DNA from 3 places in the Streptomyces sp. NPDC021096 genome. Region 3 is predicted to be linked to each of the others. Evidence: riboswitches for the same ligand, from Rfam matches in the RefSeq annotation. Region 3 holds a riboswitch; each other region holds the start of a gene.

Region 1 (9,424 bases), on a different contig from region 3:
CATGTCCGCGCGGTCGCGGCGGTGCCGGCCAGCGGCTCGGTCAACAGGCGGGAAGCAGTCGCGCACGTGCTCACGTAGGTAAGCCTAACCTGACTGGTTGCCCGTGGCGCGCGGAGTGGGTGCATGCGGGTGCGGTCCACGGGTGCCCGGGGGCCGATGCGCCGCCCGCCCCTATCCTGGGACGGGCGAACGACCCGCTCGACCGACGATGGAGGCGCCCCCCTTGGCCAAGCGACAGATCCCGGTCATCGTCCTCGCCGGCTTCCTGGGCTCAGGCAAGACGACCCTGCTCAACCACCTTCTCGGGCGGAGCGGGGGCAGTCGGATCGGGGCGATCGTCAACGACTTCGGCAGCATCGAGATCGACGCGATGAACGTCGCCGGACAGGTCGACTCCATGGTCTCCCTCGGCAACGGCTGCCTGTGCTGCGCCGTCGACACCAGCGAGCTGGACGGCTTCCTGGACCGGCTGGCCCGCCCGGCGGCACGGATCGACGTCATCGTCGTCGAGGCCAGCGGGCTCGCCGAGCCGCAGGAGATCATCCGGATGATCCTGGCCAGCGAGAACAAGGCCATCGTCTACGGCGGCCTGGTCGAGGTGATCGACGCCGCGGAGTTCTCCGGCACGCGGGAGCGGCACCCGGAGCTCGACCGGCACGTGGGCATCGCCGATCTCGTGGTCCTCAACAAGACCGACCGGATCGGGGACGAGGCGCGCGAGAGCCTCACGGCGACGCTCGCGGAGCTCGCCCCCGGTACGCCCGTCGTGACGGCGTCCTACGGGCGCATCGACCCGGACCTGCTGTTCGACCGCAAGCCGAAAGAGGAACGGAACGAGGCGATCCGGCAGCTGTCCTTCGAGGACCTGTGCACGGGCGACGAGGACGACCACCACGGCCACCTGCACGCCGCGTACGAGAGCGTCGAGTTCATATCCGACGACCCCATGCATCCGCGCAGGCTGATGGAGTTCCTCGACAGCAGGCCCGAGGGCCTCTACCGCATCAAGGGCTTCGTCCACTTCGGCGTGGCCGGGCACAGGAACAAGTACGCGGTGCACGCCGTCGGCGACTTCCTGCGCTTCTACCCTTCGGCATGGGCGCGCTCCGAGAAGCGCGCCACCCAGCTCGTCATGATCGGCAGCGGCATCGACGCCCGGGCCCTGTGGGACCGGCTCGACGCCTGCCGGGACACCGCGCTGCCCACCGAGGGGGAGGACGCCGGCCACAGCATGTGGGGCGTCCTGCGGTACGCGCAGTCCTGAGCCGGCCGACGGGGCCGGCCCGGACCGCGCGCCGGGCCCGCGACCTACACCGGCCCCGCCACCGCGGCCACCGGCTTGAGCAGCGGCGTGCCCGAACCGTCACGGCGCGGATCGGCGTCCGGCAGCTCGACGGGGGTGCCGTTGGCGGCCGCCGCGCGGCCCGGTGCGGCCCCCGCCCAGGCCAGGACCAGGCAGTCCTCGCCCTTGAGGAACCGCTGGCAGCGCACGCCGCCCGTCGCCCGGCCCTTGCGCGGGTACTGGTCGAACGGCGTCAGCTTCGCCGTCGCCTCCGATGCCGCCCCCGGCAGACCGCCGCGGGCCCCGGCCACCGTGAAGACCACCGCGTCCTCCGCGGGGTCGACGGCCGTGAACGAGATGACCTTCGCGCCGGACGACAGCTTGATGCCCGCCATGCCGCCCGCCGGCCGCCCCTGCGGGCGCACCTGGGAGGCCTGGTAGCGCAGCAGCTGGGCGTCGTCGGTGACGAAGACGAGGTCCTCCTCGCCCGTGCGCAGCTCGACCGCGCCGACGATCGCGTCGCCGTCCTTGAGGGAGATGACCTCCAACTCGTCCTTGTTGGCCGGATAGTCGGGGACCACGCGCTTGACGACGCCCTGCTCCGTGCCGATCGCCAGGCCGGGCGAGGACTCGTCCAGCGTCGTCAGACAGACCACCCGCTCGCCGTCCGCCAGGGTGGTCAGGAACTCCGAGACCGGCGCACCGCCCGACAGGCTCGGGGCCGCCGCCGTCTCCGGCAGCTGCGGCAGGTCGATCACCCGCAGCCGCAGCAGCCGCCCGGCCGACGTCACCGCGCCCACCTCGCCCAGGGCCGTCGCCGGGACCGCCGAGGCGATCACGTCGTGCTTGACGCGCTTGGTCTCGCCCGCCCCCGGCGGGAACGGCTCGCCCGTGGCCGTACGGGCCAGCAGCCCGGTGGAGGAGAGCAGCACCCGGCACGGGTCGTCCGCCACCTGCAGCGGGACCGCCGAGGCCGGGGCGCCCGCCGACTCCAGCAGCACCGTGCGCCGGTCGGTGCCGAACTTCTTCGCCACGTCCGCCAGTTCGGAGGAGACGAGCTTGCGGAGCTCGGTGTCGGAGTCCAGGATCCGGGTGAGCTCCTCGATCTCCCCGTTGAGCTTGTCCCGCTCGGACTCCAGCTCGATCCGGTCGAACTTCGTCAGGCGGCGCAGCGGGGTGTCGAGGATGTACTGCGTCTGCACCTCGGAGAGCGAGAAGCGCTCCACGAGTGACGCCTTGGCCGCCGCCGCGTTCTCACTCGATCGAATGATTCGGATGACCTCGTCGATGTCGACGAGCGCCACCAGCAGACCCTCGACCAGATGCAGCCGGTCCTGCCGCTTGCCGCGCCGGAACTCGCTGCGCCGGCGCACCACCTCGAAGCGGTGGTCGACATAGACCTCCAGCAGCTCCTTGAGGCCCAGCGTCAGCGGCTGGCCGTCCACCAGCGCGACGTTGTTGATGCCGAAGGACTCCTCCATCGGCGTCAGCTTGTAGAGCTGCTCCAGCACGGCCTCGGGGTTGAAGCCGTTCTTGATCTCGATGACCAGACGCAGGCCGTGCGAACGGTCGGTGAGGTCCTTCACATCGGCGATGCCCTGGAGCTTCTTCGAGCCGACCAGGTCCTTGATCTTGGAGATCACCTTCTCCGGGCCGACCGTGAAGGGCAGCTCGGTGACCACCAGGCCCTTGCGGCGGGCGGTCACGTTCTCCACCGCGACCGTGGCCCGGATCTTGAAGGTGCCGCGGCCCGTCTCGTACGCGTCGCGCACCCCGCCCAGGCCGACGATCCGGCCGCCCGTGGGCAGGTCGGGGCCCGGGATGTACTTCATCAGCGTGTCGAGATCGGCGCCCGGGTGCTTGATCAGGTGCCGGGCGGCGGCGATGACCTCGCCGAGGTTGTGCGGCGGCATGTTCGTCGCCATGCCGACCGCGATGCCGGTCGTGCCGTTGACCAGCAGGTTCGGATACGCGGCCGGGAGGGCGACCGGCTCCCGCTCGCTGCCGTCGTAGTTCGGCGAGAAATCGACGGTGTCCTCGTCGATCGACTCCGTCATCAGCGACGTCGCCGCCGCCATCCGGGCCTCGGTGTACCGCATGGCCGCGGGCGGGTCGTCGTTGCCCAGCGAACCGAAGTTGCCGTGCCCGTCGACCAGCGGCACCCGCATGGAGAACGGCTGCGCCATGCGCACCAGGGCGTCGTAGATCGAGGCGTCGCCGTGCGGATGGAGCTTACCCATCACCTCGCCGACGACCCGGGCGCACTTCACATACGAACGCTCGGGGCGCAGCCCCATGTCATTCATCTGGAACAGGATGCGGCGCTGGACGGGCTTGAGCCCGTCCCGGGCGTCGGGCAGGGCGCGGGAGTAGATGACCGAGTAGGCGTACTCGAGGAAGGAGCCCTGCATCTCGTCGACGACGTCGATGTCGAGGATGCGCTCCTCGAACTCTTCCGGCGGCGGGGTCTTCGTGCTGCGGCGGGCCATCGCGGCTGCTGCTCCTTCGATCGATTGCCGAGGCGGGTCTGACGCCGACCATTGTGGACCGCGCCACTGACAACCCCGACCGCGACCCGTCCGGTACGGGTTACGAGGGCCCGGGAACTTCGCCAGATGTCAGCGCGCTTGCATACAGTGACAGCACTGTTCATCACGCGAGTCGTCGCGAGGCACCGCGAGATCTCAAGAGATCGAAGGGACGTACATGCCCATGGGTCACACGGCCACGCAACAGGCCGGTTCCGGCGGCCTGACAGCGACCGAGCACCGCCTGGCCAATGGCCTCCGGGTCGTGCTCTCCGAGGACCATCTGACCCCTGTCGCGGCCGTCTGCCTCTGGTACGACGTCGGCTCGCGCCACGAGGTCAAGGGCCGCACGGGCCTCGCCCACCTCTTCGAGCACCTGATGTTCCAGGGCTCGGCGCAGGTCAAGGGCAACGGCCACTTCGAGCTGGTGCAGGGCGCCGGCGGTTCGCTCAACGGCACCACCAGCTTCGAGCGCACCAATTACTTCGAGACCATGCCGGCCCACCAGGTGGAGCTGGCCCTGTGGCTGGAAGCCGACCGGATGGGCTCGCTGCTCACCGCGCTCGACGACGAGTCCATGGAGAACCAGCGCGACGTCGTCAAGAACGAGCGCCGCCAGCGGTACGACAATGTGCCCTACGGCACGGCCTTCGAGAAGCTGACGGCCATGGCCTACCCCGACGGCCACCCGTACCACCACACCCCGATCGGCTCGATGGCCGACCTGGACGCCGCCTCCCTGGAGGACGCGCGCGCCTTCTTCCGCACGTACTACGCGCCCGGCAACGCCGTGCTCTCGGTCGTCGGCGACATCGACCCCGAGCAGACGCTCGCCTGGATCGAGAAGTACTTCGGCTCCATCCCCTCCCACGACGGCAAGCAGCCCCCGCGCGACGGCTCCCTGCCCGACACCATCGGCGAGGAGCTGCGCCAGGTCCTGCGCGAGGAGGTGCCCTCCCGTGCGCTGATGGCCGCCTACCGCCTCCCGCACGACGGCACCCGTGAGGCCGACGCCGCCGACCTCGCCCTGACCATCCTCGGCGGCGGCGAGTCCTCCCGCCTGCACAACCGTCTGGTCCGCCACGACCGCTCGGCCGTCGCCGCCGGCTTCGGCCTGCTGCGCCTGGCCGGCGCCCCCTCCCTCGGCTGGCTGGACGTCAAGGCGTCCGGCGGCGTCGAGGTGTCCGCGATCGAGGCCGCCGTCGACGAGGAGCTGGCCCGCTTCGCCGTCGACGGGCCGACCCCGCAGGAGATGGAGCGCGCCCAGGCCCAGCTGGAGCGCGAGTGGCTGGACCGGCTCGCCACCGTCAGCGGCCGGGCCGACGAACTGTGCCGCTTCGCCGTCCTGTTCGGCGACCCGCAGCTCGCCCTGAGTGCCGTGCAGCGCGTCCTGGAGGTCACCCCCGAGGAGGTGCAGGCCGTCGCCAAGGCCCGCCTGCACCCCGCCAACCGGGCCGTGCTGGTGTACGAGCCGACCTCACCCCAGTCCGACGGCGACGCCGACCAGAACGAAGAGGAGACGGACCGGTGAGCGACGCCGCATCCAGCACCACCGCGACGATGGAATTCCACCCGCAGCCCGAGCCCGGGCAGGCCACCCCCTGGGCGTTCCCGGCCCCCGACCGCGACCGGCTGCCCAACGGCCTGACCGTGCTGCGCTGCCACCGCCCCGGCCAGCAGGTCGTGGCCGTCGAGATCAGCCTGGACGCGCCCCTGGAGGCCGAGCCCGAGGGCCTGGACGGGGTGGCCACGATCATGGCGCGCGCCTTCTCCGAGGGCACCGACAAGCTCAGCGCCGAGGACTTCACCGCCGAGCTCGAGCGCTGCGGCGCCACCCTCGACGCGCACGCCGACCACCCCGCCGTGCGCATCTCCCTGGAGGTCCCGGCCTCCCGGCTGGCCAAGGCCCTCGGCCTGCTCGCCGACGCCCTGCGCGCCCCGGCCTTCCCGGAGAACGAGGTCGAGCGCCTCGTGAACAACCGGCTGGACGAGATCCCGCACGAGCTGGCCAACCCCGCCCGCCGGGCCGCCATGGCGCTGTCCGCCGAGCTCTTCCCGGCCACCTCCCGGCTCTCCCGCCCCCGCCAGGGCGGCGAGGAGACCGTCAAGCGCATCGACGCCGCCGCCGTGCGCGCCTTCTACGAGGACCACGTCCGCCCCGCCACGGCGACGGCCGTCATCGTCGGCGACTTCACCGGCGTCGACCTCGACCAGGCCCTCACCGAGTCCCTCGGCGCCTGGACCGGATCGAGCGCCGAGCCCCGGCCCGTCCCCGCGGTCACCGCGGACGACACCGGCCGCGTCGTGATCGTGGACCGCCCCGGCGCCGTCCAGACCCAGCTGCTCATCGGCCGCGCCGGATCCGACCGGCACGACCGCGTCTGGCCCGCCCAGGTGCTCGGCACGTACTGCCTCGGCGGCACCCTCACCTCCCGCCTGGACCGCGTCCTGCGCGAGGAGAAGGGCTACACCTACGGCGTCCGCGCCTTCGGCCAGGTGCTGCGCTCGGTGCCCCCGTCCCAGGGCGCCGCGGGCACGGGCATGCTCGCCATCAGCGGCTCCGTGGACACCCCCAACACCGGCCCGGCGCTGGCGGACCTGTGGGCGGTGCTGCGGACGCTGGCCGCCGAGGGCCTGACCGAGGCCGAGCGCGACGTCGCCGTGCAGAATCTGGTCGGCGTCGCACCGCTGAAGTACGAGACGGCGGCGGCCGTCGCGGCCACCCTCGCCGACCAGGTCGAGCAGTACCTCCCGGACGACTTCCAGGCGGGGCTCTACGAACGCCTCGCGGAGACCGGCACGGTGGAGGCCACCGCGGCCGTTGTCAGCGCGTTCCCCGTCGACCGCATGGTCACCGTCCTCGTCGGCGACGCGGCCGAGATCGCCGAGCCGGTCAAGGCGCTCGGCATCGGCGAGGTGACCGTCATCCCCGCCTGACGGACCTGCCTGACGGAGGTTCAGCCGCCGTATTCCCGTGCCCCGTGCCGGATATGAGCGGACAAGAGAGGCGCGTGAGCCCGAAGAGGCACACGCGCCTCCCTTATGTCCAATTTCATGCAGTGGTTGCACGTTGGTCGTGTGGCGTAGGTCATAAAAGCGCCGTTCTGTTTGCCGTTCGAATCCGACGCGGATTAGCGTCAGGGCGGCAGTCCGTCAGATCGGAGCCGCAACCGCGGTCCCGGGCAGCCATCGCCGAGTTCCCGAGGCACCAGCCAAGGGGAGCCGGGGACCCAAACGTCCCTGGGGTGAATCGGGTCCCTTTCACGAGGGAGCCGTAGGAGACCTTCCTGCTCCGAACCCGTCAGCTAACCCGGTAGGCGAGAAGGAAGGAAAGGATCGCCCAGGCATGGGTAAGCACCGTCGTCCGAGTCGTGCCGTGCGCGTCAGCGCCAATGTGGCGGGCATAGCCACCCTCACCGCCGCAGGCGTGGTCGCCGGCGTCGCCGCCCCGGCCTTCGCCTCCACCGACGACGGCCACCGCACCGAGGACACCGGCCTGACGCAGGCCATCGTCATGGGTGACGTCATGGCCGGCAACGTCGACGCCCAGGCCGAGACCCAGCGCAGCGCCGCCGACGAGGCCGCCATCCGCCTCCAGGCCGAGGCCACGGCCAAGCAGAAGGCCGCCGAGGCCAAGCAGCGCGCCGAAGAGGCCAAGCGCAAGATCGAGGAGGAGCGCGCCGCCAAGGAGCGCGCCGCCCGCGACGAGGAGCGCAAGCGTCTGGGCACCTACGTGAGCCCGATCGACAGCTCCTACGTCTCCACCTCCTACAAGGCCTCCAGCGGCCTGTGGTCCTCCGGCAGCCACACCGGCATCGACATCCACGCCGAGACCGGCACCTCGGTCCACGCGGTCGCCGCCGGCACCATCGTCGAGGCCGGCTGGGGCGGCGCGTACGGCAACAACGTCGTCATCAAGCACAACGACGGCACGTACACCCAGTACGCCCACCTGTCGTCCCTCGACGTCTCCGTCGGCCAGACGGTCACCCCGGGCCAGCAGATCGGCCTCTCCGGTGCCACCGGCAACGTCACGGGCCCGCACCTGCACTTCGAGGCCCGCACGGGTGCCACCTACGGCTCCGACATCGACCCGATCGCCTACATGAGCGCCCATGGCGTCAGCCTGTAGGACCGCATCGCGGCACCGTTCTTCACGCAAGGCCCCGGCCCCTGGCCGGGGCCTTCGTGTTTGGCCAAAAGATATCCATGAACCGGCCCACCCATCGGAAATCCCACCCGATTGCAATAGAGTCGCTGAACGGGCGTCAATCGGCCGTGATTCACGGGGGTTAAGTCATAAGTCGGAGGTACACCCATGCGGGGCCGTACGTGAACGGCGATGACGAGGGCGTGCACCGGAGGGGCGGCATTTCCGCGCACGCCGTGTGCACGGCGATCCGCGACGACATCGTCTCCGGCGCCTTTCCTCCCGGCAGTAGGCTCGTCGAGGAACTCCTGGCCCGCCGTTACGGCGTCTCCCGGGTGCCGGTGCGCGAAGCGCTGCGCACCCTGGCCTCCGAGGGCTTCGTGACCACCCGGCGGCACGCCGGCGCCTGTGTCGCCGAGCCCACCGAGCGCGAGGCCGCCGATCTGCTCGACGTCCGTGCCCTGCTGGAGCCGCTGGGCGCCGCCCGGGCCGCCCAGCGGCGCACCGAGGCCCATCTGAAGGTCCTGCGGGGGCTCGTACGCCTCGGCCAGGAGCGCGCGCGTACGGGCCGGACCAGCGAATTGCGCCCGCTGGGCGACTGGTTCGACGAGACCCTCGCCCAGGCGTCCGGCAGCCCCAGCCTCGCGGCGCTGCTCACCCAGCTGCGGCGCAAGATCGCCTGGGTGTACGCGGCCGAGCCGCCCGTCAGGCCGCTGGAGAGCTGGCAGGCGTGCGGGGCGCTGGTGGACGCCGTGGCCCGCGGGGACGCCGAGCGGGCGCGGACCCTGGCCGTGGCCCGGGCCGGCCGTTCGCCCGGGAAATTCCGGCAGTGGCGGCCCGCGGAAGCGGACCGGGTGCCGGGCCCGAAACAATCCGTAAACACGGCGGGCGCACGTTCTTAACAATGAGCCGCTATTCGCCGGGAATAGCGGCCGGGAATTCACGGCGGTTACGACAACGGGGCTGCGGCTGCCCCGAGTCGGCCGCCGCGGCCCCGTAGCGGCCCGCGTCAATCGACGCGGGCCCGGTGGATCAGACGGTCTCGGGGAGCTCCTCGAGACCCTCGGCGACCAGCTTGGCCAGACGGTCGAGCGCGGCCTCGGCACCGTCCGCCTCGGTGGCGAGGACGATCTCCTCGCCACCCTGGGCGCCCAGGCCCAGCACGGCGAGCATGGACGCGGCGTTGACCGGGCTGCCGTCGGCCTTGGCGATCGTCACGGGGACGCCCGCGGCCGTCGCCGCACGGACGAAGATCGACGCGGGCCGGGCGTGCAGGCCCTCGGCCCAGCCGACGTTTACGCGGCGCTCAACCATGGTGTTGCCCTTCAAGTCGATATTGGTTGTCTAGACCATTGTCGCACGGGGCGCGCGGTGCCCCTGCGCGCGCCCGCTCGGGTCCGGGTAGGGCCGTCCGGCCCGCGGCCATGGGCCGCACGCCACCACCGGCTGTCGGCGGGCGGCCTT
Region 2 (9,424 bases), on a different contig from region 3:
CCGGAGGCCAGAGCGGGGCCGCAGACGCCCAGGGCGAGCGAGCCGCACACGACGGCGACGGCAGCGGAATGGAGCCGGTTGTTGCCCATGCGAGAAACTCCCTTCACAACACCTGTCGGACGCGACCACCGTCCGCTGGCGCCAGGGGCCGCGCAACCGCTCCCGGCACCGTTCCCGGCCGTCGCCAGGCGGTGAGGCAACCGCGATGACCTGGGAATTCACCCGAAAGAACAGGGAGGGCGGCCGTCCGGCGGCCGTGCAGCCGAAAGGGTTCGTCACACCGGGTGCGGGGCCGGGCCGCGCAGCGGGGAGAATCGGGGGGTGTCCAGAAGAACAAGCGCACGCCGCGCGCCGGCGATCACTGCCACCTCACCGTGCCCCTGCGGGCTCGGCGCACCGTACGGGGACTGCTGCGGCCCCTTCCACCAGGGCCGCGGCGCGGCGCCGACGGCGGAGCGCCTGATGCGCTCGCGCTACAGCGCCTTCGTGGTCGGCGACGCCGCCTATCTGCTGCGGACGTGGCACTCCTCGACGCGGCCGCCCGGCCTGGACTTCGACCGCTCCATCACGTGGACGGGGCTGGAGATCCTGGGCGCCACGGGCGGCAGCGCCTTCCACAGCGAGGGCACGGTGGAGTTCCGCGCCCACTACGAGGTGCGGGGGCAGGCGGACGACCAGCACGAGCTGAGCCGCTTCGTGCGCGAGGACGGGGAGTGGGTCTATCTGGACGCGGTCGGCTGACCGCGTCCGCGTTCCGGGTCAGGGGAGGTCGAAGGGTTCGACGCCGTGTCCTTCCCAGATCCGCCGGGACGCGTCATGGGGATAGGGGGCCGTGCTCACCTCGGCGTCCAGGAGCCGGGTGAGCCGCCCGTCGGTGACCCGGTAGGCCGGCCAGCCGGGGTCGCCGTGGGCGGCGAACGACGCCCACGAGCGGCGGATGTCCTCGGCGAGCGCGAGGGCCTCCGCGGGCGGCGGGTCCTCGCCGAACAGCAGCCGGGCGGCGGGGGCGGAGTAGTTGCCGAAGAGCAGCTGGGCGTCGAGACCGTGGGCCGCGCCCAGCGCGCCGCCCAGCGCGGGCGCGGGCCAGCACAGTTCGTAGAGGTGGGCCGTGCCGCCGCCGGCGGAGTGGGCGTCCGCCAGGTGCAGGGAGGGGACGCGGAAGAGCGCGTCGGCGTGGACGAGGTCGAAGAGAGCGGCAGCGGAGGCGCCCGGGTGGGCGGCGCGGTAGGCGCGCTCGCCGTCGGGTGCGGGGGCGAAGGTCCGCAGCGCCGTCGTGGCGTCCTCCTCGGTGATCTTCTCCAGGCCGCCGGACAGCACCAGGAACGGCCGGAACTCGTCGCGGGTGTGACCGGTCAGCAGGCCGACCTCGCTCGCGCGGCCGTCGCGCAGGCTCCGCCAGGGCACGTCCGGCACCAGGTCGCCGTCCACGACGGGGCAGAAGGGGACGCCCGAGCGGGCCAGCCGGCCCCAGCGGTCCACGTGGGCGGGCAGGCCCGCCATCAGTACGTCCACCTCCTCGGCCAGGCGCTGCGGCGCGATCGCCGCGAGGGAGGCGGCGGTGGGGGCGGCGCCGAGCCGGGCGGCGAAGGTCTGTGCGACGTCCTTCGCGAGGGCGGGGGTGACGTAGAGGCCCGGTACGGACTGGGTGATGGCCCGTCGGAAGAGGCCGGCGGTCAGGGGTGCCGCCAGCAGGGTGGCGATGGAGCCCGCTCCGGCGGACTGTCCGCAGAGGGTGACCCGGTCCGGGTTGCCGCCGAAGCGGGCGATGTTCTGCCGCACCCATTCCAGGGCCGCGATCTGGTCGAGCAGGGCGCGGTTGGCGGGGGCGCCGGCGAGCTGGGCGAGGCCCTCGGCGCCCACCCGGTAGTTGACGGTGACCACGACCAGGCCGTGCCGGGCTATGTGCGCGGCGTCGTACAGGGGGTCGTTCGTGGCGCCGGAGACGTAGCCGCCGCCCGGGATCCACACCAGGACCGGCAGCCCGGATCCGCCGGGGTCCGGGGTCCAGACGTTCAGGGTGAGCCAGTCGGTGCCCGGTATGTCTCCGGGGGCACGGAAGGGCCCGGACTGCGGGGGCGGCGGCCCGAACTCCACGGCCTCCCTGACCCCGTCCCAGGCCGGGGGCGGCTGGGGTGCGGCGAAGCGCAGCTCGCCCACCGGTGGCCGGGCGTAGGGGATGCCGCGGAAGACCGCGAGTTGCTCCTCGGTCCGTCCCCGGACCGCGCCCTGGACCGTGTGCGTCTCCACGCCGCTGCCGCTGGCCATCCGCGCCCCTTCCCGAAACCGCCGGACGGGCTGGATTCTGGGCCCGTCCGGCGTCCCGGGACAAGGGGGCCGACGCTGAGCGGCTACTTCACGCGGCCGTACCAGACGCTGTTGGTCCAGATCTTCTCCAGCCGGACGGAGCCGCCGGGCTTGGGAGAGTGCCAGATCTTGTTGCTACCCGCGTAGATCCCCACGTGGTAGACGTTGCTGCCGGAGTGGAAGAAGACGAGGTCACCGACCTGACGCGAGCCGCTGGACAGGTGCCGGGTGGAGTTGTACTGGCTCTGGGCGGTGCGCGGGAGGTTCTTGCCGACCTTCTTGAACGAGTAGAGCGTCAGGCCCGAGCAGTCGAACCGGTTCGGTCCCGTGGCGCCGTACTGGTAGGGCGAGCCCTTCTTGGAGGCCGCGACCTTCAGTGCCTGCTCGCCCGGGGTCGCCGCCTGGGCGCCGGTGGCGAGGCCGGGGATGAGCACCGATGCCGCGAGCGTGGCGGCGGTGAGGGCCGACGCGGTGCCGGCCCGGGAAGCGAGTGCAGGTATGCGAGGAAACGCAGACATGCCAAAGCCCTTCGGCATCCGCCTACGAAAGATGACCTGTCGGGTTCGGGCTGCGAAGTTGCCCGGCCACGCATGTGGCTTCACCCCAAGGACCACCGCTTTCATGGTCCGTTACCGCTTGGGTCTCCCGCTCCTGCCGATTCATCATTCGATTCCGCACCCGGTGCGGCGGCAGGACTCGGCGTCCGCCCGGGTCGCCCGCCTCGGTGACGGGATCTTGTGTTCGGTGAAAGATCCTGCACCATCAATCGCTCAAATTCGGCGCCGAAACGGTCATCTGTGAACTTCTTCACTTCGGGGTCACACGCGGAACCGCGCCCCCTCCACCACCCGCCGTCTGCGCCTAAACCCGTGTCCCGAGGGGCACTTGAAGCACGGAAGCCCAGGCTCCGCACTGCTCGGTCAGCACGGCTGCCGCCAGGCGTCCAGCTCGAGCTTCTTCTTCATCGAGCTCAGCCCCAGCCGCTTCGCGGTGCCGCAGAACTCCCCCGTCGACAGGTCGTATTCGACATGGAAGACCGCTTTGTTCTGCTTCACGAACGGCGTGAGCTTCTCGCACTCCCCGTACTGCGCGCACTGTTCGTTGACCGCGAAATCGAAGTCCCGTACCAGCTCGGGGATCTGCTCGAGATCGTTCTTCAAACCGATGGCCAGCCCGCGCTCATGAGCCAGCTTCACCAGCATCCGGTTGAACGCCAGCTGATCCGCGGCCGAGAGCGGGAATCCGGTGCGATTGCGAAACCCCTCGGTCAGATCGGGTTCCACCGCGTCGAAACCCTTTTGCCGGCACATGTCGATGCGGGCGGCCATGAGGGGCCGCAAGTCGTCGAGACGGCGGATGTCCAGCCATTTCTCACCGTCCCAGCCCTTGTTGTTCCTGCCGAGCAGGGCTTTGGGAAAACGCGCGTGATCCGGCCGGAAGTCCTCCCAGGCCCCGGCGTTGATGTAACAGATCACTTTGCGGCCCCGGGCGTGCAATCGCGCCACCGTTTCGGCGGAGTTCTCGAAACCGTCGATGTCGTAGACGGGGACGTCCACGGAGGTGTCGACCTGTCCGCCGAGCTGCCACTGCCAGCGGGTGCCCGGCCGCGGCTGCCAGCGCCGGGAGGCCGGCGGCGGGCTGCCGTCCGGCGCCGCCGTCATCCGGTCCACCGGGCTCTCCCCGCCCGGCTCCGCCCCCTCCTCCGACGGGCTCGAACAGGCCGCGAGGACGAGCAGGAGGACACCGAAGAGGCCCGCGCGGGCGCGCCGGCCGGTCACCGGGCCACCGGCAGCGGCGCGCTGCACCACGGGTTGGCCCCGGTCCCCGGCACCGCGCAGTGCACGCCGGCGCCCCGCGCCCCCGCGGTGCGGGCCACCTGCGCCTGCGCTCCCTCGGGCACGCCGTAGACGAGGTGGCAGAAGCGCCCGGGCGGATGGTCGGCCGTCCAGTCGGGCACCCCGGCACGCCGGTAGTCCTCCCAGGCGCCTTCGAAGGTGACGAGGACGTCGGCGAAGGAGGCGTAGCCGGGGTCGGGGTGGGTGCCCGGGTTCAGGACGGCGGTGCGCGCGCCCAGCACCCGGGCGGTCATGACCAGCCACCGGTAGCGCGGCAGCAGTGCGGCGCCCTCGGCCGCCTGGTCGAAGAAGACCCCGTCCACGTCGTACCACCTGCGGTGCCGGCGGACGTCGGCGACCACCGCGCGGGGCGGGCGCCGGCCGTAGGCGGTGTCGACGTAGCCCAGCAGCCGCACGCCCGCGCCGCGCAGCCGCCCGGCGGCGGCCCTGAAGTGCGGGTCGGGGCGGCTGCCGGGGCCGTCGGCGACGTTGAGCACGACCGCGTGCAGGCCGGGGGCGGCCGCCGTCAGCGCGGCCCATTCCCGTGGGTGCGCGGCCGGGTGCGCGTACAGCGGTACGAGCAGGCGCTGTCCGTCGTCCGGCGGTGCGGGGCGTGTCATCGCACCGGCTCCGCGGGCCGGCCGCGGGTCTCGGCCCACAGGTCGGCCAGGGAGTCCTCCAGCCGGTGGCGCGGCACCCACTCCAGGGCGCGGGCGGCGGCCGTGATGTCCGCCTGCTGCCAGGGCACGGCGGCCGAGCGCGGCGAGCCGTCGCCGCCCTCGTCGATCCGGTCCGCCGCCGCCCCGGCGAAGCCGGCGGCCCGCAGCAGCCCCTCGGCGACGTCCCGCACGGGCCGGGCGGTGCCGCCGGCGACGTTCAGGACGCCGGGCAGCGGCCGGGGGGCCGTCACGGCGCGTACGACGGCGTCGGCCACGTCCCGCGCGTCGACGAAGTCGCGGTAGGCGGAGAGGTCTCCGGTGCGTACCCGGTCGTCGGGCCCGGCCCGGTGCAGCTCCTGGGCGAGCCGGCCGGGCAGGGAGGCGGCGGGGGCGCCGGGGCCGACGGGGTTGAACACCCGCAGGACGACGGCGTCGAGGCCGGAGCCGGTGACGGCGAGGGTGCCGGCGAGCTTGCTCGCGCCGTAGAGGCCGAGCGGGCGGGCCGGGTCGGCCTCGGCGACGGGCCGGTGGCCGTCGGACGGGCCGTACTCCGCGGCCGAGCCCAGGTGGACCAGGCGTGCGTCGGGGGCGGCCGCGTGCAGGGCTTCGCACAGGGCGGCGGGGCCACGGGCGTTGACGGCGGTCAGCGCGAGCGCGCTGCCGCCGACCGCGCCGGCGCAGTTGACGACGGCGTCGGGGGCGGCCTCGCGCAGCACGGCCGCGAGGTGGCCGGGGTCCGCCCCGGCCAGGTCGACGGGCAGGGCGGAGCCGGGGGCCCGGCCGCCGTCGAGCACCCGCGCGCCCGGGAGGGCGCGCAGGCGTTCGGCGGCGTGCCGGCCCAGGAAGCCGGTGGCGCCCAGGACGAGAATGCGCATGACGCGCCGTCACGCTCCCTTCATCAGCAGGTCTCGGTGGACGGAGAACTCGGCGTTGGCCCGGTCGTAGTCGTCGGGGCGGCCGATGTCGAGCCAGTAGCCGTCGAAGGCGTAGGCGTTGGGCGGGGTGCCGTCGCCGAGCAGGTCCAGGACCAGTTCGTCGAAGCCCAGCGGCAGGCCGGGGGTGTAGCGGGCGAGGGCGGAGCGGGAGACTCCGTAGACGCCCATGGAGACGCGGTAGTCCATGCTGGGCTTCTCGGCGAAGCCGACGACGCGGCCGGAGTCGGTGGTCAGGACGCCGAAGTCGATGTTGACCTTGCGGGCGTAGGTGGCGATGGTCAGCGGCGCCCGGGAGGCGACGTGGTCGCGCAGGACGTCGCCGAAGTCGAGGTCGGTGAGGATGTCGCCGTTCATGACCAGGAAGTGCTCGGGCAGCCGGTCGGTCATGGTGAGCAGCGGTCCCATGGTGCCCAGCGGGCTCTCCTCGGAGGTGTAGTCGACGTGGATGCCCCACTGGGAGCCGTCGCCCACATAGGCCCGGATGATGTGGCCGAGGTGGCCGATGGCCAGGGTGCAGCTGGTGAATCCGGCGCCGGCCAGCTGGCGCATGACGATCTCGAGGATGGCGTGCTGGTCGCCGATGGGCACCAGGGGCTTGGGCAGTGCGGTGGTGTACGGGCGCAGCCGGACGCCCTTGCCTCCGGCCAGGATCACTACGTGCATGGGTGCCGTTCCTCTCTCGCGATGGGTGGTCTCTCGTCGGGCCGTGCGCGGGGCGGGCGTCAGACGTTGTAGAGGCCGGTCTTGTACCGGCCGAGGTTGACCGGGTCGCGGAAGAAGGCGATGGCTTCGCGCAGGCCTTCTTCGAGGGTGTGGGCGGGGCTCCAGCCGGTGGCGGCCCGCAGCCGGGAGGAGTCGCAGACCAGCCGCATCACTTCGGAGGCGGCGGGCCGCACGCGGGCCGGGTCCTCGCGGACGTCGAGGTCGGTGTCCATGAGCTTGCCGATGAGGGTCACCAGGTCGCCGATGGATATCTCCTCGCCGGTGCCGGAGTTGAAGGTGCGGCCGAGGACGGCGGCGGCGGGCGCGGCGGCGACGGCGCGGAAGGCGGCGACGGTGTCCGCCACATAGCTGAAGTCACGGGTGGGGCGCAGGTCGCCGAGGGTGATGGTGCGTTCCCCGGCGGCGACCTGGCCGATGACGGTGGGGATGACGGCCCGCATGGACTGGCGCGGGCCGAAGGTGTTGAAGGGGCGCAGGGTGACCACGGGAAGGCCGAAGCTGGCGTGGTAGCTGTCGGCGAGCCGGTCGCCGCCCGCCTTGGACGCGGCGTACGGGGACTGGGTGTTGATGGGGTGGTCCTCGGTGATGGGCACGGTCTGCGCGGTGCCGTAGGTCTCGCTGGTGGAGGTGTGGACCAGGCGCGGGACGTCGAGGTGGCGTACGGCCTCGAGGACGTTGAGGGTGCCGGTGACGTTGGTCTCGACGTAGCTGTGCGGGGCCCGGTAGGAGTACGGGATGGCGATGAGCGCGGCCAGGTGGTAGACGGTCTCGGCGCCCTTGACCAGGCCCGTGACGGAGCCGGGGTCGCGGACGTCGCCGAGGACCACCTCGACGTGGTCCAGCACGTCGGCGGGCAGGTCCTCGAGCCAGCCGAAGGACGAGAAGGAGTTGTACTGCACCATCGCGCGGACGCGGTGGCCGTCGGCGACGAGCGCCTGGACGAGGTGCGAGCCGATGAAGCCTTCGGCGCCGGTGACGGCGACGGTTGCCGGTGCGGACATGCGGGTCTCCTCCATGAGGGACGGTGGTGCCGGGGACGTGGTGCGGCGGAACGTGGTGCCGGCCGGAACCCGGCCGGCGCCGGTCAGCGGTGCGTGGTGATCCGCCCGAGCAGGGCGGTGGCGACGGCCAGCAGGGCGGCCGCCGCACCGGAACAGATCACGAGCTGACCGGTTGCCGGGGCCCAGATCCGCAGCGCGAGGGCGGCGGTCTCGGTTCCGGCGGCGCCCAGGCAGAGCAGGGCGGGGATCCAGGCGGTGCCGTAGGCCTGGAGCAGCAGCCCGGACCAGAGCACCGCTCCGAGCGCGAGCAGCGCGGCCAGGTGCACGGCGTCGGGCGGGGCGGCGCCGGGCCACAGGGCGCCGACGGCGAGGGTGAGGGCGGTCAGGGCGGCGAGGTAGCCGCCGGCGCAGAGGGTGAGGACCCGGACGGCTCCGAGCAGCAGTCCGGTGGTGGTCGTGGCGGCGGTCAGCGCCGCGAGGGCCAGGCCCCGGCAGCGGTAGAGCAGCCATTCGGCGGCGCCCATGCTGAGGGTGAGGGCGAGGACGGCGGGGCCGCTCGCGCCGCTCTCGTGGTGGAGGACCGTGTCGCCGAGGGTGGCGAGGGCGGTCAGCGCTCCGCAGCCGAGGCCGAACAGTCCGAAGGGGACCGAGGCGAGCGGGGAGGGTGCCGGCGGCCCGGCCGGCGCGTCCTCCTCGCGCCGGGTGCGGGTGATCTCATGTCCGGCCGCGAACAGGGCGCCCCCGACCGAGGCGAGCAGCAGGGCGACGCCCACCACGGGCGGCGGCTGGGTGAACAGGACGACCGCTCCCCCGGTGGCGGTGGGGAGCAGGGCGAGCAGCAGGAGCCGTTCCCGGCCGAGGACCAGCAGGACGGTGGCCGCCGCCAGATAGAGGGCCTGGCCGGCCGCGAAGGCGAGCGCCCCCGCGGGTGCGGGCAGGGCCAGTGCGGCGCCGGTGGCGAGCAGGGCGCCGAGCGGGGCGCCCGTCGCCAGGCAGCGGCCCGCCGCCGCGCGCCCGCCGGCCGCGAGCCGGGTGTACGCGCGGTGGGCGAGGGCCTGGTTGAAGGCCCAGGCCACGAGCGCGGAGGCCACCAGCGCCCCGGTGCCGGCGGGCAGCCCGAGGCTCTCCCGTGTCCCGCCCGTCAGGGGCGAGCCGAGGGCGTAGCCGAAGCCGGGCAGGGTGAACACCAGGGAGCGCAGGAGGAACGGGCCGGGTGCGACGCGCCAGGGGTCGGGCCGGGGTTCCGGCTCGGGGTGGCTGCGGGGCACCCGGGCGTAGAGCTCGGCCGCCAGCTCGAAGGCGTCGTGGCGCCCGTAACGCTCGGCGATCTGCTCGCCCGTCAGCCCGTCGGCCTCCAGGACGGCGGCTATCTCGTCCGGGTGGACGGCCGCGGCGCACACCCCGCCCAGTTCCTCGGCGAGTTCGTCGACCGGGTCCGCGGCCCACCGGGGGCGGGAGCGGGTGCGCGGTGCGGCGACCGCGAGGTCGTGGGCGGGTTCGGGCTCCTCGGGCACGAGCCGCAGCAGTCCGCTCATCGGGCACCGCCGGCGGCCAGGGCCATGACGGGCACGGTCTCGGGGATGTGAAGGGTCTCCGGAAGGTTCTGCCGCAGGCCGGAGAGGTCGTGGTAGATGTCGCGGAAGGCGTTGATGGTCTGCCGGAGCGTGAACTGTTCGATGACGCGCAGCCGGGCGGCCTCGCCCATGCGGGCGCGCAGTGCCGCATCGCGCAGCAGCCGCAGTGCCGCGCTGGCCATACTCTTCGGGTCGCGCGGCGGTACGACCAGTCCGCTGTCGCCCACCGCCTCGCGGACGCCGCCCACATCCGTGGAGACGGTGGCCCGGCCGCACGACATGGCTTCGATGAGGGTGAAGGGGAAGCCTTCGCTGATGCTGGAGAGCATCACCACGTTGCCGGCGGCGTAGGCGTCGCGAATGTCCTCGACGCGTCCTTCGAAGGTGACGGCG
Region 3 (9,424 bases):
CGCGACGGGAACGGCTCGTCAGCTGGCACAAGGCCAAGCAGGAGATCAAAGAGCTCCTTCAGGAACATGGCCTCCCCGACCACACGCTCGATCCAGGGCTTCCCCTCGCCGCACTGCATCAGTCCCCGATATGGGAACTGACCGGTACACAGGGTGACTCGGGGCAGGCCGAGGCCGGCCTCGAGGGCACGCTTCATGAGCTTCTCTCCACGAACTCCGAAGCCCGCGAGCAGGCGGTAGCCACCCTGCTCGGAACCTACTTCCCGGACACTTCCTGGGAAAGCTTGTTGCTTTCCACAGGGCTTACGGAAAAGCCCTTCGACGGCTTCGGGCACCCGCCTTACGTCCCGGTGGGCATGCACTTCAAGGACCGCAGGGCCCTGCACGTGGCCAACGTCCATAGCCCCACACAGGGAGGCATCTGGGGCAAGGCGAAGGAAGAGGCAAAGTCCATCGTCGTGTCGGGCGGGTACGAAGACGATGAAGACTTCGGCAGCGAAATCATCTACACGGGGCAGGGCGGCCAGGATGATTCCGGCCGCCAGGTGAAGAACCAAGACCTCACGCGCGGAAACGCGGCACTGGTCAACAGCATCGCCACCGGCAGGCCCATTCGAGTCATCCGTGGCTGCAAGGGCGACAAGGCCCACTCCCCTGCGGAGGGCCTTCGGTACGACGGGCTGTACCGCGTAGAGGAGCACTGGTCGCAGCGCGGCGCCTCCGGCTTCCGGGTCTGGAGATACCGCTTGCGTGCCGTGGAAACCGTGGACGGCAACGCAGCCGTGAGCGCCGGCCAGCTCTCCTTCCCCAGCGCCCCTGTAATCTCCACGCCCAAGGACCTCGGAGAGGACGCTCCTGGGCGCAAGACCGCAATAACGCAGCGCGTCGTCCGTAGCACCGCAGTGGCTAACAGGGTGAAGCAGCTGCACGACCACACGTGCCAAATTTGTGGCACGCGGATCGAAACTCCGACCGGCGCCTACTCAGAAGCCGCGCACATCCGGCCCTTGGGTCGCCCCCACAACGGGCCAGACAAGACCGACAATGTGCTGTGCCTCTGCCCGAATCACCACGTGGCGTTCGACTTTGGGATGATCACGATCGATGAGGCGGGAAAGGTGATTGAGCACGGGTCTGAGCAGCACAACTACGAACTGCGCCGGCACCCTCAGCATGAAATACGGCAAGAACATCTGAAGTACCATCGCGACCACCACGAGACGAAGCGCACGGCCGACGGCAGCTAACCAGCAGGTCGCTATGAGGGCAGCTTCTGGGGCACCCCCTCCACCACCGACAGCACCGTCCCCGTAGGAATCACCCGCGTAAGCCGCAGCCCCGCCTCCCCGAACAGACGCGCGAAGTCGGCTTCCGTGCGTTCGCGCCCCACCAGCGAGGCCATCATCATCAGGTCCAGCGTCTTGCCCTGGTGAGGGGCGTTGTCCTGGGGGAGGACCGCGTCGATGACGAGGATGCGGCCGGATGGGGGCATCGTTCGGCGGCAGTTGTTGAGGATCGTCACGCACTGGGTGTCGTCCCAGTCGTGGAGGATGCGCTTGAGGAGGTAGACGTCGCCCGGTGGGGCCGTCGTGAAGAAGTCGCCTTCCTGTACGGACCAGCGGCCTTTCGTCTCCGGGGTGTCCAGGCGGTGGCCCGCCAGGACGTGGGGGCGGTCGTAGAGGATGCCGTGGAGGCCGGGGTGAGTGCGCAGGGCGGACAGGAGGAGGCCGCCGTGGCCGCCGCCCACGTCGACGACCGTGGCCTTCTCGGGGAAGGGGCAGGCTTCGGCGATGGGCTGGTTCTCCGCATCCGACATGGAGGCCATGCCCTCGTGGAAGATCGCGGCGGTCTGCGCGTCCTGCGTGAAGTGGTCGAAGAACGGCATGCCGAAGATGCGGTCGAACGCCGAGGTGCCCTCCTTCAGGCAGCGCGTCATCTCCCCCGCCGGCAGCCACATGGTCCGGTCCGTGATCATCAGGATCGCCGACCGGACGGGTACGGGCGCGTCGGACCGTAGCGCGTCGCCGGCCCTCGTCAGGCGGAACCGGCCCTTGTCGTCCTCCTCGAACAGGCCCCGGGTCGCCAGCAGGCGAAGGACGCGGTGGAGGTTGTCCGCGTCGGTGCCGGTCGCCTTCGCCAGGTCCGCCGGCGTGCGGGGGCCGTCGCTCAAGTGGTCCGCGACCCCCACCTCGGCCGCCGCCCGCAGCGCGGCGGGAAACAGGAAGCCCAGGGCCTCCTCGATCAGGAGGGCGGCGCTCCGCCGCCCCTCGGCCTCGCCACTCTCATTGGAGCCGCCGCTCTCGTAGCTCTCGTCGGGCTCACCGGCGTCGTTCACTTGAACCACCTCCGCGCGATAGGGGCATCGCGCCCAGCATGGCAGTCGCCGGGGTGTCGTCCCAGGGTGCGTCCGGCCCTCCGGGCAGCCGGAGTTAGCCTGCTTGAGGCAGATCGTCTCTTGATGCGGAGGTCCCGGTAATGGCGACAGCAGGAGCACGGATTCCGGCGTCCCTCGTGGCGGCCGGCGGGCTCGTCGGCGGGTACGGCGTGGCCCGGTGGACCAAGAAGCGGCCGCTCGGTGGGGTGGCGCTCGCGGCGGCCGGAGCCGTGGCCGCCAAGGAGTGGCACCAGAAGGCCGGCGCCGGTGCGGCCGCCGCGCTCAGCGGGCTGTACGTCGCCGCGTTCGCCGGCTCCCACCCGCTGGCGAAGAAGATCGGCGCCTGGCCCTCGGTCTTCGCCGTCGCCGGGGCCGTCGCGCTCGCCTCCTGGGCCGTGGAGCGGCGCGAGGGCTGACCGATCGGGGGAAGCAGGGGCCGAGGAGACGTCTCCCTGGCCCCTTCGCCCTCTACGCCGACGCCTCCGTCAAGCGCCCCAGCTCCGCCTCCGTCAGCTCCAGGTCCACGAACGCCAGCAGCGGCCGAAGCTGCTCCACCGTACGGGCGCTCGCCAGCGGCGTCGCCACCGTCGGCCGGGCCGCGAGCCAGGCCAGGGCCACCGTGGCGGGCTCGGCGTCGTGGGCCGCGGCCACCTCGTCCAGGGCGGCGAGGACCTTCAGGCCCCGCTCCGACTCCAGGTGCCCGGCCGCGCCCTCCGACCGGGCGCTGTCGACCGTCGTGCCCGGACGGTACTTTCCTGTGAGGAAGCCAGAGGCCAGGGCGAAGTACGGGACCGCGGCCAGGCCGTGCGCGGCGGCCACGTCCGCCAGTTCGCCCTCGTAGGTGTCGCGGGAGACCAGGTTGTAGTGGGGCTGGATCGCCACGTACTTCGCGAGGCCGGAGCGGTCCGAGAACTCCAGGGACCGCCGCAGCCGGTCCGCGGAGATGTTGGAGGCGGCGATCTCGCGGACCTTGCCCTCCTTCACCAGCCCGTCCAGCGTCGCGATGATGTCCTCGACCGGCTGGGACGTGTCGTCGACATGCGTGTAGTAGAGGTCGATGTAATCCGTACGGAGGCGGCGCAGCGACTCCTCGACGCCCGTCTTGATGGCGTCCGCCGCCAGGCCGCGGTGTACGGGCATGCCGTTCCCGACCTTGGTGGCGACGACGATGTCGTCGCGGTTGCCGCGCGCGGCGAGCCAGTTGCCGATGACGGTCTCGGACTCGCCGCCCTCGTTGCCCGGCGCCCAGGCCGAGTAGACGTCCGCGGTGTCGATGAAATTGCCGCCCGCCTCCGCGTAGGCGTCGAGGACGGCGAAGGACTGCTTCTCGTCGGCCGTCCAGCCGAAGACGTTGCCGCCGAGGGACAGCGGGTGGACGGAGAGCGTGCCGATCTTCCGGTGATTGTCAGCCATGCGGTATGCCAACGCCCTTGGCGGAACGGTTATTCCGCCGGCGCGGGCGCCGGTGACGGCAGGGGCTCCGGGGAGTGGACGGACAGGGGGGCGGCGATGTCCTCGAGGGAGCGGCCTTCCGCCCGTACGGCCAGGAACGCGGCGACCACGCCGCCCATGCACATCAGGGCCGCGCCGATGTCGAAGGCCAGCACGGTGTCGCCGACGACGCCGCTCTGTGTCAGTGCGGAGAAGAGCAGCGGGCCGCTGATGCCGCCCGCCGCCGTGCCCACCGCGTAGAAGAAGGCGATGGCCATGGCCCGGGTCTCCATCGGGAAGATCTCGGACACGGTGAGGTACGCGCTGCTCGCGCCCGCCGAGGCGAAGAAGAGGACGACAGCCCAACAGGCGGTGAGCGTCACGGCGTTCAGATGCCCGGCGCCGAAGAGCCAGGCGGTGCCGAAGAGCAGCACGCCGGCCAGCAGGTACGTCGAGGAGATCATGATGCGCCGGCCGACGGTGTCGAAGAGCCTGCCGAGGAACAGCGGACCGAGGAAGTTGCCGACCGCTATGACGGCGAAGAAGTAGCCGGTGTGCGAGGTGGAGACGCCGAAGAACCGCGTGAGGATGGCGCCGAAGCCGAAGGTGATCGCGTTGTAGAGGAAGGCCTGGCCGATGAAGAGGGCGAGCCCGAGGGCGGCCCTGCTGCGGTAGTCGGAGAAGACGGTGCGGGCGATGTCGCGGAAGCCGAAGCTCTCCCGCTGCCGGATGACGAGCCTGCCTTTGGCGGGCGGCAGCGGGCGGCCCTTCTCCGCCTCGATGCGCTTTTCGATCGTCGTGACCAGGGCTTCGGCCTCTTCGGCTCTGCCATGGATGAACAGCCAGCGTGGACTTTCCGGCACATGGCGTCGTACGAGCAGGATCACCAGGCCCAGGATGACGCCGAGCCCGAAGGTCAGCCGCCAGCCGACGTCCTTGGCGAAGATGCTGGTGTCGAGCATGAGTATCGACAGCAGGGAGCCGGCGATCGCGCCGAGCCAGAAGCTGCCGTTGATGATGAGGTCGACGCGGCCCCGGTAGACGGCGGGGATCAGCTCGTCGATGGCGGAGTTGATGGCCGCGTACTCGCCGCCGATGCCGAAGCCCGTCAGGAAGCGGAAGAGGAAGAACCACCAGGAGTGGTACGACAGCGCGGTCAGCGCGGTCGCGGTCAGATAGACCGCGAGCGTGACCATGAAGAGTCTTTTGCGGCCGAAGAGATCGGTCAGCCGGCCGAAGAACAGTGCGCCGGAGCAGGCTCCCGCGACATAGAGGGCGGCCGCCAGGCCCGTCACCCCGCCCGAGGTGATCGACAGGCCGCTGCCCTGTTCGGAGAGGCGGCCGGCGATGTTCCCGACGACCGTCACCTCCAGGCCGTCCAGGATCCATACGGTCCCGAGGCCGATCACCACGGTCCAGTGCCACCGGGACCAGGGCAGCCGGTCCAGGCGGGAAGGCACGGACGTGGTGATCGTCGGGGTCGTCGTCACATGTGCTGATTTCCCGATCGCACGCAGAACATTCCCGGCAAATCACATCTGTGGCTCCTGTAACCCGGCTGCCTCTCTGGGGTTGCGGTGCCCGTCGGCCTCTCCCTCGGCCTCCCTCGGCCTCCCTCGGCGACTAGGGCTGCAGCCCCCTGGCGCGCAGCCACGACAGCGGGTCCACCGGCGCACCGCCGCCGGGCCGCACCTCCAGGTGCAGATGGGGGCCGGTGACGTTGCCGGTCGCGCCGACGCGGGCGATGACCGTGCCCGTACCGACCTTCCCGGACGTGACCACCATCGACGACAGGTGGCAGTACCAGATCTCGGTACCGTCGCCGAGCGTCAGCACGATGCGGTAGCCGTACGCGCCGGCCCACCCGGCCTGTGTGACCGTGCCGCCGCTGACCGCCTTGACCGGGGTGCCGGTCGGGGCGGCGAAGTCCTCGCCGGTGTGGTTGGCGGACCACATGTTGCCGGCCTGGCCGAAGCCGGCGGTGAGGGTGTACGAGCCCACGGGCAGGGTGTACGAGCCGGTGGCGGCGGAACCGTGCTTTCCGGCAGGGGCCGGGGTGCGCTTCGCGGGGGCCGCGGGCCGTTCGGCCTCGCCCGCCCCGGTCCGCTCGGCAGCGCCGGCCGCCGCGGCCCGGCCGGCCCCGTGCGCCTCCGCCTCGGCGGCCTGCGCCGCCGCCCGTGCCTCCTGGGCCTCCTGCGCTTCGCGCGCCTCGTGTGCCTGGGCCTGCTCCGCCGCGGCCTTGCGCTTCTCTTCCGCCGCGGTGCGCGCCTCGCTCTCCCGCGCGGCTTCGTCGGCGGCGTCCTGCTGGCGCTCGGCCTGCTGGAGGATGCGGGCGCGCAGTGCCTCGCCGGCGTCGGCGGCGCTGTGCATGGCCGACGCGACGGCTGGGGCCCCGTCGACCGGTCCGGCCCCCGCTTCGGCGCCGGGGGCCTGCTTCTCCTCGCCGCCGGCTATGAGGGAGCCGACGCCCGGAAGCTTCTGCGCCAGGTCGGGCACGGATATCGGCGTCGGCGGACGGTCCTGCGCGCTCGCCATGCCGCCCGCGCCGACCGCCGCGATGACGCCGACGCCCAGCACCGCGCCGCTGCGGGCCATCGTGCCGCCGCGCTGCTTGACGACGCGGTGTCTGCCGCGGACGGGCCCCGTCGCGGAACCCTCGGCCGGGTTCCACTCGCCCCAGGTCTCCTCGCCGTCGGGGCCGTGACCACCGTCATGAGCGAAAGCGGAGCCGTCATCGGCGAAGTCGGGGCCGGCCGACGCCTCACCCGAGGCCCCACCCGGAGCGCTGTTCGAAGAACCGTACGAACTGTCGTCGAGAGCAGGCCTGTTGGACGCCACGGAGGCGCACTCCTTTCCTTCCTCTCGCCTACCGGGTTAGCTGACGGGTTCGGAGCAGGAAGGTCTCCTACGGGCCGGCGCGCGGTCCGATTCACCCCAGAGTTGATGGTTCCCCGGTTCCGCCCACGGGATTCGGCGAAGGCGCGCGGCGCCGCCTCTTGCGACGGCTGCAACGACCGCGCTGCGTTATCGAACGTTAATAGACACCGCCACCGGATTCCAAGCCGAAAGCATGAAATGGCACGCCTCTTGGGCGGATTTTGCGATGCGCACCAGCTGACCGTTCGTCAGTTGTTATCGGTTCGCATGCGGACGGTACGGGTGGTGGTCTGGGTGAGCGCGTGGGTGATGACGGCGGGGCGGTGGCGGCCGTCGCCGCGCCGGATGGCGAGCAGGGCCATGTCGTCGTCGGCCGGGCCGCCGGCGTGCCGGGCGACGTCCGCCGTCAGGGCGTCCAGCAGCGCTTCCGGGTTCCTGAACTGCTTGCCGCTGAGGCGCTGCAGCGGGTCGTAGAAGTTGCCCTCGGCATCCCGCGCCTCGGTGACCCCGTCCGTAAAGAGCAGCAACGTGGACCCCGCCGGGAACTCCCACTCCTCCACGCGGTCGGGCCATTCCCCCAGCTCCCCCATGCCGAGCGGCAGCGCCGGCGCGCCGGGGTACGCCTCGCCGACCGTGCCGTCGGCGTGGAGCAGGAGCGGGGGCGGATGGCCGCGGTTGACCAGGCGCAGCGCGGTGGTGCCGGGCGGGACCTCGGCGAGTACGGCGGTGGTGAAGCCCTCGCTCTGATCGAGGTTCGCGCGCCGGGCGCCCTCTCTCTGCAAGGCGCGCTCCAGTCGCACCGCGAGCCCCTCCAGCGTGCGCTCCTGCTCCGCCGCCTCCCGGAACGCGCCGACCACGACGGCGACCGCCTCCACCGCGCCGAGCCCCTTGCCGCGTACGTCCCCCACGATGGCGCGCACGCCGTACGGGGTCTCCTGCACGGCGAACAGGTCGCCGCCGATCCGGGCGTCGGCCTCGGCCGCCAGGTAGCGCGCGGCCACGCGCAGTCCGCCGATGCGGGCGGGTGGTACGGGCAGTACGGCGCGCTGGGCGGCCTCCGCGATGCACCGGACGGAGGCCAGCTTCCGGTCGCCGCGGCGGACGACGCGGTTGATGCCGAGGGCGAGGGCGGCGACGGCCAGCACGGTGGCGATCTCGGTGACGGCGGCGCCCGTGTGGGGCACCCGGCGGATGATCGTGAGGGTGGTCATGGCGGTCAGGGCCGTGACGGCGGTGGCGAGCGTCGCGCCGTGGGACAGCAGGGCTGCCGCGATGAGGGGTGAGCAGGCGAAGAAGGGGGCGGAGGAGTAGTGCGAGGGCGTCAGGACGTCGAAGACGACGCCGGAGACGATCAGCAGCGCGGGCAGCGGGCGCGCCACGGACAGCCGGCCGGTGAGGTGCGGGCCCGTCCGGTGGCCGTGCGCGAATGGTGGCTCCGACTGGGGTTCGAGCCCCTCTGGCATCCCCACCGTGCGTTCTCCTGACCGGCCGCCGTCCCTGGGCATCGCGTTCCACCCTTGCGCAGCGCGCGGGCCTTCGCGAGCGGTGTTGCGCCGGACGGGGACGGGGAAACGGTGAGGCGGGGCCCGGAAGACCGGGCCCCGCCTCATCGGGACATCAGGACGTCAGCGCGGAGCCGGACGGGATCGGCGCGTCAGGACGCGGCCGAGCGGCGACCGCCGCCACCGGCGCCACCGCGGCGCGAACGGCCGACGGCGTTGCCCGGGCGGGTGCCGCCCGAGCGGCGCGCACCCTCGCCGCCGCCGTTGCCGCCGAAGCCGCGGAAGGGGCGCCCGCCGCCGTTGCCGCTGCCGCCCGAGGCGGGAGCGCCGGCGGCGTCCGTACGGGTACGGCCGCGGCCGCCGCGGCTGCCGGAAGAGGAACCGCGCGAGCGGGAGGAGGACTTGCCGGCGCCCTGCGGCTGGGCCGGGGCCGGGGCCGCGATGACGACCGGGACGCCGCTGGGCTCGCGCGCACCGGTGATGCGGGCGAGCTCCGGGTCGGTCGGGTAGGTCTTCATGACGTTCGGGGTGATCTGCGCCGTGGTCATCATGCGGCTCATCTCGCGCCGCTGCTCGGGCAGCACGAACGTGACGACCGTGCCGGACTCGCCCGCGCGGGCGGTGCGGCCGCCGCGGTGGAGGTAGTCCTTGTGGTCGACCGGCGGGTCGATGTTCACGACGAGGTCGAGGCCCTCGATGTGGATGCCGCGCGCCGCGACGTTCGTCGCGATCAGGGCGGTGACCTGGTCGGTGCGGAACTGGTCCAGGACCCGGTTGCGCTGCGGCTGGCTCTTGCCGCCGTGCAGGGCCGCGGCGCGCACGCCCTCGGACAGCAGCTTCTTCACCAGGCGGTCGGCGCCGCGCTTGGTGTCCACGAACATGATCACGCGACCGGCGCGGGCTGCGACGCGCGTGACGGCGTCCTTCTTGTCCTGGTCGGTGACGTGCAGCAGGTGGTGGTCCATCGTCGCGACCGCGCCCACCGACGCGTCGACGGAGTGCGTCACCGGGTCGGAGAGGAAGCGGCGGACGAGCCGGTCGACGTTGCGGTCGAGGGTCGCGGAGAACAGCATCCGCTGACCGTCCGGGCGCACCTGGTCGAGCAGCTTGGTGACCTGCGGCAGGAAGCCCATGTCGGCCATCTGGTCGGCCTCGTCGAGGACGGTGATCGCCACGTCGCCGAGCTTGCAGTCGCCGCGCTGGATGAGGTCCGCGAGCCGGCCCGGCGTCGCGACGAGCA

Evidence for each region. A riboswitch is a leader RNA that binds a small molecule or an ion and turns the genes downstream of it on or off. The one in region 3 is predicted to bind cyclic di-AMP.
Region 1: it holds a riboswitch for cyclic di-AMP, as region 3 does, so the genes downstream of both, AB0G59_RS12345 (peptidoglycan DD-metalloendopeptidase family protein) here and AB0G59_RS20055 (peptidoglycan DD-metalloendopeptidase family protein) in region 3, are expected to answer to the same signal.
Region 2: it holds a riboswitch for cyclic di-AMP, as region 3 does, so the genes downstream of both, AB0G59_RS24255 (C40 family peptidase) here and AB0G59_RS20055 (peptidoglycan DD-metalloendopeptidase family protein) in region 3, are expected to answer to the same signal.

Annotation. Positions count from the first base shown of each region.
Region 1 is NZ_JBFADG010000006.1:163,061-172,484, reverse strand. It holds gene AB0G59_RS12370 (sucrase ferredoxin) at 1-74, opposite strand, end outside; gene AB0G59_RS12365 (GTP-binding protein) at 224-1,264, shown strand; gene AB0G59_RS12360 (DNA topoisomerase IV subunit A) at 1,309-3,771, opposite strand; gene AB0G59_RS12355 (pitrilysin family protein) at 3,995-5,341, shown strand; gene AB0G59_RS12350 (pitrilysin family protein) at 5,371-6,747, shown strand; cyclic di-AMP (ydaO/yuaA leader) riboswitch at 6,991-7,145, shown strand; gene AB0G59_RS12345 (peptidoglycan DD-metalloendopeptidase family protein) at 7,157-7,942, shown strand; gene AB0G59_RS12340 (GntR family transcriptional regulator) at 8,143-8,862, shown strand; gene AB0G59_RS12335 (HPr family phosphocarrier protein) at 8,993-9,274, opposite strand.
Region 2 is NZ_JBFADG010000024.1:37,070-46,493, forward strand. It holds gene AB0G59_RS24240 (hypothetical protein) at 1-89, opposite strand, end outside; gene AB0G59_RS24245 (YchJ family protein) at 322-741, shown strand; gene AB0G59_RS24250 (carboxylesterase family protein) at 760-2,265, opposite strand; gene AB0G59_RS24255 (C40 family peptidase) at 2,349-2,822, opposite strand; cyclic di-AMP (ydaO/yuaA leader) riboswitch at 2,826-2,979, opposite strand; gene AB0G59_RS24260 (endo alpha-1,4 polygalactosaminidase) at 3,225-4,112, opposite strand; gene AB0G59_RS24265 (spherulation-specific family 4 protein) at 4,079-4,759, opposite strand; gene AB0G59_RS24270 (NAD-dependent epimerase/dehydratase family protein) at 4,756-5,673, opposite strand; gene AB0G59_RS24275 (sugar phosphate nucleotidyltransferase) at 5,683-6,396, opposite strand; gene AB0G59_RS24280 (SDR family NAD(P)-dependent oxidoreductase) at 6,456-7,457, opposite strand; gene AB0G59_RS24285 (hypothetical protein) at 7,541-8,992, opposite strand; gene pelF (GT4 family glycosyltransferase PelF) at 8,989-9,424, opposite strand, start outside.
Region 3 is NZ_JBFADG010000015.1:101,939-111,362, reverse strand. It holds gene AB0G59_RS20080 (YDG/SRA domain-containing protein) at 1-1,247, shown strand, start outside; gene AB0G59_RS20075 (methyltransferase) at 1,259-2,245, opposite strand; gene AB0G59_RS20070 (hypothetical protein) at 2,476-2,790, shown strand; gene AB0G59_RS20065 (aldo/keto reductase) at 2,843-3,787, opposite strand; gene AB0G59_RS20060 (MFS transporter) at 3,817-5,295, opposite strand; gene AB0G59_RS20055 (peptidoglycan DD-metalloendopeptidase family protein) at 5,429-6,643, opposite strand; cyclic di-AMP (ydaO/yuaA leader) riboswitch at 6,655-6,791, opposite strand; gene AB0G59_RS20050 (PP2C family protein-serine/threonine phosphatase) at 6,931-8,151, opposite strand; gene AB0G59_RS20045 (DEAD/DEAH box helicase) at 8,337-9,424, opposite strand, start outside.